2 regions of the Micromonospora nigra genome follow, and region 1 is predicted to be linked to the other one. Evidence: riboswitches for the same ligand, from Rfam matches in the RefSeq annotation. Region 1 holds a riboswitch; the other holds the start of a gene.
What was found. Region 1 has a riboswitch for cobalamin ahead of GA0070616_RS14070 (ABC transporter substrate-binding protein). Riboswitches for the same ligand answer to the same signal wherever they lie in the genome.

Region 1 (4,521 bases):
GGGCCACGGTGGCGACCACCCGGGCCCGGTCGCGGCGGCGTAGCGCGCCGAGACGCGTACCGAAGAGGGAAACGGCGTCCGGCGCGGGCAGCAGGCCGCCGACGGCGCGCAACAGCGTCGACTTGCCGGCGCCGTTGGGGCCGATCACGGTGACCCACTCGCCGGCTGCGACGGTCAGGTCGACACCGGCCAGGATCGGTGCTCCGCCGAGGCTGACGTGCAGGTCCCGCACCTCGACAGCCGGCACCGACCCGGTCCCCGACGACACGGGACCGGACGACGGTTCAGGACCGGCCGGCACCGGAGCCGACGTAGTCACGTCAGCACCCGCCGGGTGGTACGCAGCACGAGTACGAAGAACGGGCCACCGAGCAGCGCGGTCACCACGCCGATGGGAATCTCCTGCGGGGCGGCGGCCGTGCGGGCCACCACGTCGGTCAGCGCGAGGAACGCCCCGCCGAACAGCAGCGACAGGGGCAGGATGACCCGGTAGCTCGACCCGGCGAGCAGCCGAACGGTGTGCGGGACGATGATCCCGACGAAGCCGATCAGCCCGGACGCGGAGACGGCGGCGGCGGTGCCCAGCGAGGCGGCGGCGATCAGCAGGTAGCGGGACCGCTGCGGGTGCAGCCCGAGGCTGGCGGCCTCGTCGTCGCCGACGGAGAGCACGTCCATCTCCCGCCGGTACAGCAGCACCACCAGACTGGTGACCAGGAAGTACGGCAGCACCAGGCGGACGTCCTCCCAGCCGGCGGTGGCGAGGCGACCGAGCAGCCAGGAGTAGACCTGCTGGATGCTGTCGGAGTTCCGCTGGAGCAGGTAGGTCTGCCCGGCGGAGAAGAACGCGGAGACGGCCACGCCGGCCAGGATCAGGGTGGCCGGGGAGCGACCCCGCCCACCGGACACGCCGAGCAGGTAGGTCAGCAGCACCGCGCCGAGCGACCCGACGAACGCGGCCAGCGGGATGGTGACGGGCAGGCCGGTGAGCGTGCCGCCGGCCGCCCCGCCGAGGGTGATCACGGCGGTGACCGCCAGGCCGGCGCCGGCGGCGACGCCGAGCAGGTACGGGTCGGCCAGCGGGTTGCGGAACACCCCCTGGTAGCAGCCGCCGGCCAGGGCGAGCAGCCCGCCGACGAGCAGGCCGAGCACGACGCGGGGCAGCCGCAGCTCGGTGACGATGGCGATCTCCCGCTCGGTCAGCCCGCTGTCGAGGCGTACCCCCGGAATGAGGTTGAGCAGTTCGGCCGCGACGCTGCCCGGCGGCAGGGCGACCGGGCCGAGCGACACCCCGACGACCAGGGCGACCAGCACCGCGGCGACACCGGCGACGAGCCAGCGCGGGCGCAGCCCGGCCGGCCGGGACGCGACGGGCGTCCCGGCCGACCGCAGCGGCGTGGTCGGCTGCCGCTCGCGGCGGCGGTCACCTCCGGTCACGGGCAGGGCCGTGGTCACCGGCGGGCGTCCGTCACGGGGTCGCCGTGGCGGTGGCGTCGACGATGGCGCGCAGCAGGTCCACCACGCGCGGCCCCCAACGGGAGGCCACGTCGTCGTCGAGGGCCACGATCTGGTTGTTCTTCACCGCGGTGATGCCGGACCAGCCGCCGCGGGCCTTGACGGTCTCCGGGCTCTGCTGGCAGCACTTGGTGTCGGCGAGGAAGATGAAGTCCGGGTCGGCGTCGACGATGACTTCCTGGGACAGCTGCGGGTAGCCACCGTTGCTGCCGTCGGCGTCGGCCGCGTCGGCGATGTTCTCCAGGCCGGCGAGCGTGTAGAGCGAGCCGATGAAGGTCTTGCTGGTGGCGGTGTACAGCTCCGGGCCCAGCTCGTGGAAGTAGGTCGGCTTCTCGGCCCGCTCCGGCACCTCGGCGACGATCTTGGCGATGTCGTCCTTCATCCGCTTCGTGACGTCGGCGGCGGCGTCGACGTTGCCGGTCAGCGCGCCCAGCTCGGTGATCTGCCGGTAGGAGTCGTCCAGCGTCTTCGCGGCCGGGTTCAGGTGGACCGGGATCTTCAGCGCGGTGAGCTGGTCGACGATCTTGTTGGTGTCGTTGGCGAGCACCACCAGGTCGGGGTTGCGCGCGGCGATGGCCTCGGCGTTCGGCTGGTAGCCGGACAGGTCGGTCTTCGGCGCGTCGGCCGGGAAGTTCGACTGGTCGTCGACGGCGGTGACCTGGGGGCCCGCGCCGATGGCGAACAGCATCTCGGTGGCCGTCGGCGACAGCGACACGATCTTCTCGGGCCGCTCCTGGAGGGTCAGCGAGCCGACCGTGACGGGGAAGGCGGCGGCGGAAGAACCGCCGGCATCGGGGGTGGGCGTGTCCGAGGTCTTCTCGGCGCAGGCACCGAGGGTCAGCGCGGCCACCGCGAGGGTGGCGGCGAAGATCCGGGGGGTACGTCTGAACATCGGTCCTCCTGTCGGTCGAGGTGGTGCTTCGCCGACAGGACGCGTACGTCCGTCCGCGAGGCGCCCTTCCTCGAGAGCGCGGGTCGCGACCGCACCGCAGGCGACCTGGCTCGTCCCCGGCAGGGGCATCACAGTTGCGGGACAGCACCGGTTTCGCACCGGCTTCGCTGTGGCGTGGTCGGTAAGACGGTAGCGCACGCCGCGCGGCCCTCTTCCTGGTCACGCAGCGATCCCCGCCGAGCGGCCGCCGACTCCTGCGCGGGGGCGGGAGACGACGACCACTCGACGGGGATTCATCCGCTTTCCTGCCGGATCGGGGCCCTGCCCGAGGTGGAACGGGGCCCTGCCGGGTGGGACGGGGCCCCGTCGGGGGTGGAACGGGGCCCCGCCGGATCAGGAGGCGGTGATGGTGACGTTGTCCACAGCCGCCTCGACCAGGCTCGCGCCCGAGGCGTCCGCAGCCTCCACCAGGATCCGGACGGACTGCCCGGCGTACGGGGTGAGGTTGAGGCTCGACACCGTCCAGGAACCGTTGCGGTTGGTCGCCGCCCCGGCCTGGTTGAGCAGGGTCGTGGTGCCGCCGTTGTGCACCACACTGACCCGGAAGTAGTCGGCCGAGGACGAGTTCGAGGCGTGCGCCAGGTACCAGGCCAGCGACAGGGTCAGGGTGCCGCTCGACGGCAGGGTCACCGCCGGGGACCGGGCGCTGGTGGCACCGCTGTCGATGTCGTAGGAACCGGCACCACTGCCGGCCGGCGCGCCGGTGACCAGGCTGTTGCTGCCCGCGTACGGGGTGAGCTGCTTGGCGCCGCCGGAGTTGGTCGCCTGCGCGGCACCCCGCTCGAACTGGCCGGTGGTGGCGTTGTCCGTGCCGCCGGGGTTGATCGTCCAGCCGGTCGCGGTCTCGAAGGTGTCCGACCAGACCGTGGTGCCACCGCCACCGCCGCCGCAGTACTGCGACTGCTTGCCGATCGCCCGGTACGGGCAGTCGGCGTACTCGCTGAGGATCAGCACCGCCTCCCGGTTACGCGACGTCTGCGCGGGGATCACCTCGTCGGGCGGGTAGAAGCCGCCGCCGGAGGCCGAGCCCGGGTACAGCTCGAAGGTGTACGCCCAGATGCCGTGCGCCGCCCACATCCAGTCGATGCTGCCACCGTCGGTGATGTACAGGTCGCTGGACTGCTGCGGGGTGAAGCCGTTGGTGGCCGCCATCTGCTGGCCGATGGTGGCGAAGGTGTTGTACTGGTCGGCCGTCATCCCGGTGGTGGTGTTGTTGGTGGTGTGGCCGAACGGCCACAGCACCAGCTCCGAGTACGTGTGGAAGTCGATGTTGGCCTTGATCTGCTGCGTCCCACCGACGACGCGGCTGTTGACGAAGTTGCGCAGCGCCTGGGTCTCCGGCGCGGAGAACGCCGACGGGCCCCGGTAGGTGTCCGACGAGGTGGAGCCGGACGAGCCGCCGCAGCAGCCCCACAGGTAGCCCCAGTTGCGGTTCAGGTCGGTGCCGACGTACGACGAGCCGCTGTTCGGCTGGCGGTTCTTACGCCACGACCGGTACGAGCCGGTGGCGATGTCGTACTCACTGCCGTCCGGGTTGACCGTCGGGACGATCCACAGTTCCCGGGTGTTGACGATGTCCCGGATCCGGGAGTCGGAGTTGTAGTTGTCGGTGAACAGGTTGAGCAGGTAGATCGCCATCTCGACGGTCAGGTGCTCCCGCGCGTGCTGCTGGGAGTTGAACAGGATCTCCGGCTCGTTCTCGTCGGAGGCGACGTTGTCGGAGATCTTCACCGCCATCAGGTCACGGCCCTGGTACGAGGTGCCGATGCTGATCTTCCGGGCGATCGTCGGGTGGTCGGCGACCACCTTGTTGACCACGGCGGTCAGCTCGGCGTAGTCGTGGTAGTTGGAGTCGGCGGGCGGGAAGGCCAGCGTGCCGGCCTCGGCCTGACCCCGGTCGGTGGGCAGCGCGGCGACCGCCTCCAGCCGGAACCCGAGACGGCTGATGGCCGCCGCCTCGGCCCGGGTGGCCGAGATGTGCAGGACGCCGTGTTCGGAGTAGTCGATCGCGGCGCCCGTACGGGCCACCGCGTCGCGGTCGGCGAGGGTCTTCGGGC
Region 2 (4,521 bases), 3.2 Mb from region 1:
CGTCGGCCGTCGGTCGGCGATCGCCACCGCGCTGGCCTGGCTCGACGGGCCGGCCCGCCCGGCGGTCGTGGCCCTGCACGGGCCCGGCGGCGTGGGCAAGTCCGCGCTGGCCGTGCACCTCGCGGCCGAACTGGCCGACCGCTATCCCGGCGGCACCCTCTACGTCGACCTGCAGGGTTCCGACGCGAACCTGCCGCCGCTGCGCCCGGTCGACGTGCTGGGCCGGTTCCTGCGCACCCTCGGCATGCCGGGCAACGCCGTACCGGCGGATCCGGGGGAGGCGACCGCCTGCTTCCGGTCAACGGTCGCCGGCCGCGGCATGCTGGTGGTCCTCGACAACGCCCGCGACGCCGCCCAGGTCAGACCGTTGCTGCCGGGGGACGAATCGTGCACCACCCTGGTGACCAGCCGGCGGATACTCGCCACCCTGCCGCACAGCCGACACCTCGCGGTGGAGCTGCTTTCCCGCGAGGCGGCGGTGCGGCTGCTCGCCGCCGAGTGCGGCGCCGAACGCGTCGCCGCCCAACCGGAGCAGGCCGACCGGCTCGCCGAGCTGTGCGGCCTCCTGCCCCTGGCGTTGCGCATCGTGGGGGCCCGGCTGGCGAGTCGTCCGCAGTGGCCCCTCGACCGGCTCGTGGCGCGGCTGACCGACCCCCGGCACCGCCTCGACGAACTGGAGTACGACGACCTCAGCCTGCGGGCGTCGATCCAGCACGCGTACGCGGCGCTGACCGGCGGTGACGAGCGGGACCGCCGGGGTGCCCGGATCCTGCGACTGGTGGGTGGCACCCGGCTGCCGGTGGTCAGCGCGCGGGCCGTCGCCGCGCTGCTCGGTGAGCCGGTCGCGGTGGCCGAGGACACCCTGGAGCTGCTGGCCGACCAGCGCCTCGTCGAGCCCCGCCGGCCGGGCACGTACGCCATCCACGACCTGCTGCGACTGTTCGCCGCGGAACGGGCGCAGGATGAGCCGACCGCCGACCTGGAGGCCGCGCTGGGCCGGCTGACGCAGCTGTACCAGCTCGGCTCCCGCGACGTGACGCGGCTGGCGAACGCGGGCTGGTCACCGACCGCCGGATCGGAGCCGCCCGCACCGGCCTGGCAGGAGTCGCCCACCACCCCGGAACAGGCCGCCCGGTGGCTGGCCGAGGAGCACGCCAACATCGTCGCGGCCTTCACCCAGGCGGCGGAGGGCGGCCCCGCCACCGCCCGGCTCGCGGCGCTGCTCGCCTGGTCCAGCGCGGCGGCGCTGCGCCGGCACGGCTACCGGCACGAGGCGGTGCGTCTCATCGACGGCGCGGCGACGCTGACCGACACGCTCGGGCTGCCCCTGGAACACGCGGCGGCGCTGTTCTACCGGGCCAGCCTGAACCGGGGCACCGGCGATCCGAGCCGGGTGGAGGCGGACCTGCTGCGGTGCCTGGAACTGGTCCGGTCCCTCGACGACCGGGACCGGATCTCGGCCTGCCTGGAAGCGTTGGGTGTGCTGCACTACCGTACGGGTGCCCTCGATCGCTCCCTCGCTCACCACGACGAAGCGCTGGCGCTACGCCGGGCCTCGGGGAAGCCACTGCTCGTTGGTGCCAGTCTCAGCAACTCCGCCCAGGTGCGGATGGCCGTCGGCGCGCAGGAGGAGGCCTTCGCGGGGGTCGAGGAGGCGCTGCGCATCGCCCGGGAGATCGGCGCGGTCGGCCTAGAGGGCGCGGCGCTGAGCATGTGGGGTCAGCTGCTGTGCCTCGCGGGACGGTGGACCGAGGCGCTGCCCGTGCTCACCGAGGCGGTCGCGGTGACGGAACGCGCCGGGGACCTGCCGTCCCGCAGCGAGGCGCACCTGGCGCGGACGGCCGCCCACCTGCGACTGGCCGATCCGGTGTCGGCGGCCCGTGACGCCGCCGAGGCGGGGGACCTCGCCGCCCGGTTCGGCGACCGGTACGTGCTGGCGGTGGCGCGGCACGCCGCGGCCCGCGCCGCCGAAGCCACGGGTGACTGCGAGGCCGCCGGGCGGTCGACCGCCGAGGCGCGGGAGTTGCTGCGGTCCCTGCCGGGCTACCGCGAGCCGCACTACGAGCTGTTCTTCGGGCCGTTCGCGGCGCGGTAGGCGCGGCTGTGCGACCCGTGCGGGCTGCTGCGCGGCGCAGCGCCGCGGCCGTGGCGCCGCCGGTGGACCAGGCCATGGCGTTCGTCACCGTGACGGGCCGGCTTCCGGGCGTTAAGGTGACGCTGCCGTGGTGTTCGGGAAGCCGGTGTGATGCCGGCGCGGCCCTCGCCACTGTGATCGGGAAGTCCGCGGCCCTCGTCGTGAAGAGGTCACTGGGCGTACGCGCCTGGGAAGGCCGGCCGTGGACGCACCTCCCGTCAGCCAGGAGACCGGCCACGGCACTGCGATGACCCGTCCACGAGGTGCTGGAAGGCGGTCCCGATGCGCGTGCGCGCTGTGCGGCCCCGTGTCTCCCGGTGCGTTGCCGCACCGTTGTCCCTGCTGTTGGCCCTGGCCGGCTGCACGACCACCGCCTCGCCGGGGCCGCCGGTCGCCGCCGGGCCGGTCGCGTCGTCCAACTGCGGCACGCCGGTCGAGGTGACCGCGCCACCGGCGCGGGCGGTGACCCTGAACCAGCCGGCCACCGAGATCATGCTGGCGCTGGGCCTGGCCGACCGGATGTCCGGCACCGCCTACCTCGACGACGAGATCCTGCCGGAGTACGCCGCGGCCTACGCCACGGTGCCCGTGTTGGCCGACCGGTACCCGTCGGCCGAGGCACTCCTCGCGGTCGAGCCCGACTTCGTCTACGCCTCCTTCGCCAGCGCCTTCGGTGACGAGGGGGTGGGCGACCGGGGCGAGCTGGCCCGGCTGGGCATCCCGACCTACACCTCCCCGGCCGGCTGCGCGAAGGAGCACCGCCCCGGGGCCCTGACCGTGGAGGACGTCTTCACCGAGATCCGGGAGATCGCTGCGGTCTTCGGGGTGCCGCAGCGGGCCGAGGCGCTGGTCGCCGAGCAGCGGCGACGGATCGACGCCGCGTCGTCGGCCGCCCCGGCCGGCGGCACCGTGCTGTGGTGGGACGCCGGTACGGACGCCCCGAGCGTCGGTGCCTGCTGCGGCGCACCCGGCATGATCATGAAGGCTGTCGGGGTCACCAACGGCTTCGCCGACCTCCCCGGCAGCTGGGCCGCCACCAGTTGGGAGACCGTGGCCGAACGCGACCCCGACCTCATCGTCCTCGTCGACGCGGCCTGGGACCCGGCCCCTGACAAGCAGGCGTTCCTGCGTCGCCACCCCACCCTGCGCAACCTGCGCGCCGTCGCCGGACAACGGATCGTCACCATCCCGTTCTCCGCCACCTCGGCCGGCATCCGCAACGTCCTCGCGATCGAGGCGCTCGCCGCCGGGGTCGCCGCGCCGCGCACCAGGACCGACCGCTGACCGCCGTCACCGCCCGCCCCAGTGCGGGGCGGGCGGCCGGCGCGCTGCTGCCCGGGGCGCTGGCCGTGCTCCTGCTGGGCTCGATCGGCGCGGCGGTCACCGCCGGTCCGGCCGACCTGTCCCTGAACACGGTGTGGACGGTCGTCGCCGACCGGCTGGGCCTGGTGCGGGCGGAGGTTCCGCTGCTGCGCGAGCACATCGTCTGGCAGTTGCGCCTGCCCCGGGTGCTCGGTGCCGCGCTGGTCGGTGCCGGGCTGGCCGCCTGCGGCGCCGTCATGCAGACCGTGACCCGCAACCCGTTGGCCGATCCGTACCTGCTGGGGGTGTCCTCCGGTGCGTCCCTCGGCGCGGTGGCGGTCGTCGTGCTCGGCCTCGGGGCCGGGGTCGCCCGGCTCACCGGCGGTGCCCTCGTCGGAGCGCTCGCCGCGTTCGCGCTGGTGATCGCCGTGGCCGGCCGGGCCGGCGGACGGGCCCCGACCCGGATGGTGCTCGCCGGTGTCGCCGTCGCCCAACTGGCCGCGGCCGGCACCTCCCTGGCCATCATCTGGGCGGCCGACCCGCACGCCACCCAGAGCATCACCTTCTGGCTCTCCGGCTCGTTGGCCCGCGCCGACTGGGCGGCCCTCGGCTGGGCCGCGCCGGTGTTCGCCGGCGTGCTCGGTGTCGTCCTGGCCCACGCCCGCACGCTCAACGCGTTCGCCTTCGGTGCCGACGCCGCGGCCACCCTCGGCCTGGACGTCACCCGGGTGCGGTGGCTGCTGCTGGTGGCGACGGCGCTGCTGACGGCGGTGCTGGTGGCGGTCAGCGGGGCGATCGGCTTCGTCGGGCTGATCCTGCCGCACGCCGCCCGGCTGCTCACCGGACCGGACCACCGCCGGCTGCTGCCGGTGGCGGTGCTGGCCGGGGCCATCTTCCTGGTCTGGGTGGACACCGCCGCCCGCACCCTGTTCGCGCCGCGCGAGTTGCCGGCCGGTGTCCTCACGGCGCTGGTGGGGGTGCCGGCCTTCGTGCTGCTGCTGCGTCGACGGGAGGTGCGGGGCTGATGCTCGCCGTCACGGATGTCGCGGTGTCGGCGCGGGCCGTCCGCATTCTCGACGGGGTGA

Region 2: it holds a riboswitch for cobalamin, as region 1 does, so the genes downstream of both, GA0070616_RS01220 (ABC transporter substrate-binding protein) here and GA0070616_RS14070 (ABC transporter substrate-binding protein) in region 1, are expected to answer to the same signal.

The regions. Positions count from the first base shown of each region.
Region 1 is NZ_FMHT01000003.1:3,291,314-3,295,834, reverse strand. It holds gene GA0070616_RS14080 (ABC transporter ATP-binding protein) at 1-268, opposite strand, end outside; gene GA0070616_RS14075 (FecCD family ABC transporter permease) at 316-1,389, opposite strand; gene GA0070616_RS14070 (ABC transporter substrate-binding protein) at 1,466-2,404, opposite strand; cobalamin riboswitch at 2,483-2,621, opposite strand; gene GA0070616_RS14065 (M14 family metallopeptidase) at 2,798-4,521, opposite strand, start outside.
Region 2 is NZ_FMHT01000003.1:117,557-122,077, reverse strand. It holds gene GA0070616_RS01225 (AfsR/SARP family transcriptional regulator) at 1-2,095, shown strand, start outside; cobalamin riboswitch at 2,207-2,387, shown strand; gene GA0070616_RS01220 (ABC transporter substrate-binding protein) at 2,417-3,418, shown strand; gene GA0070616_RS01215 (FecCD family ABC transporter permease) at 3,484-4,461, shown strand; gene GA0070616_RS01210 (ABC transporter ATP-binding protein) at 4,461-4,521, shown strand, end outside.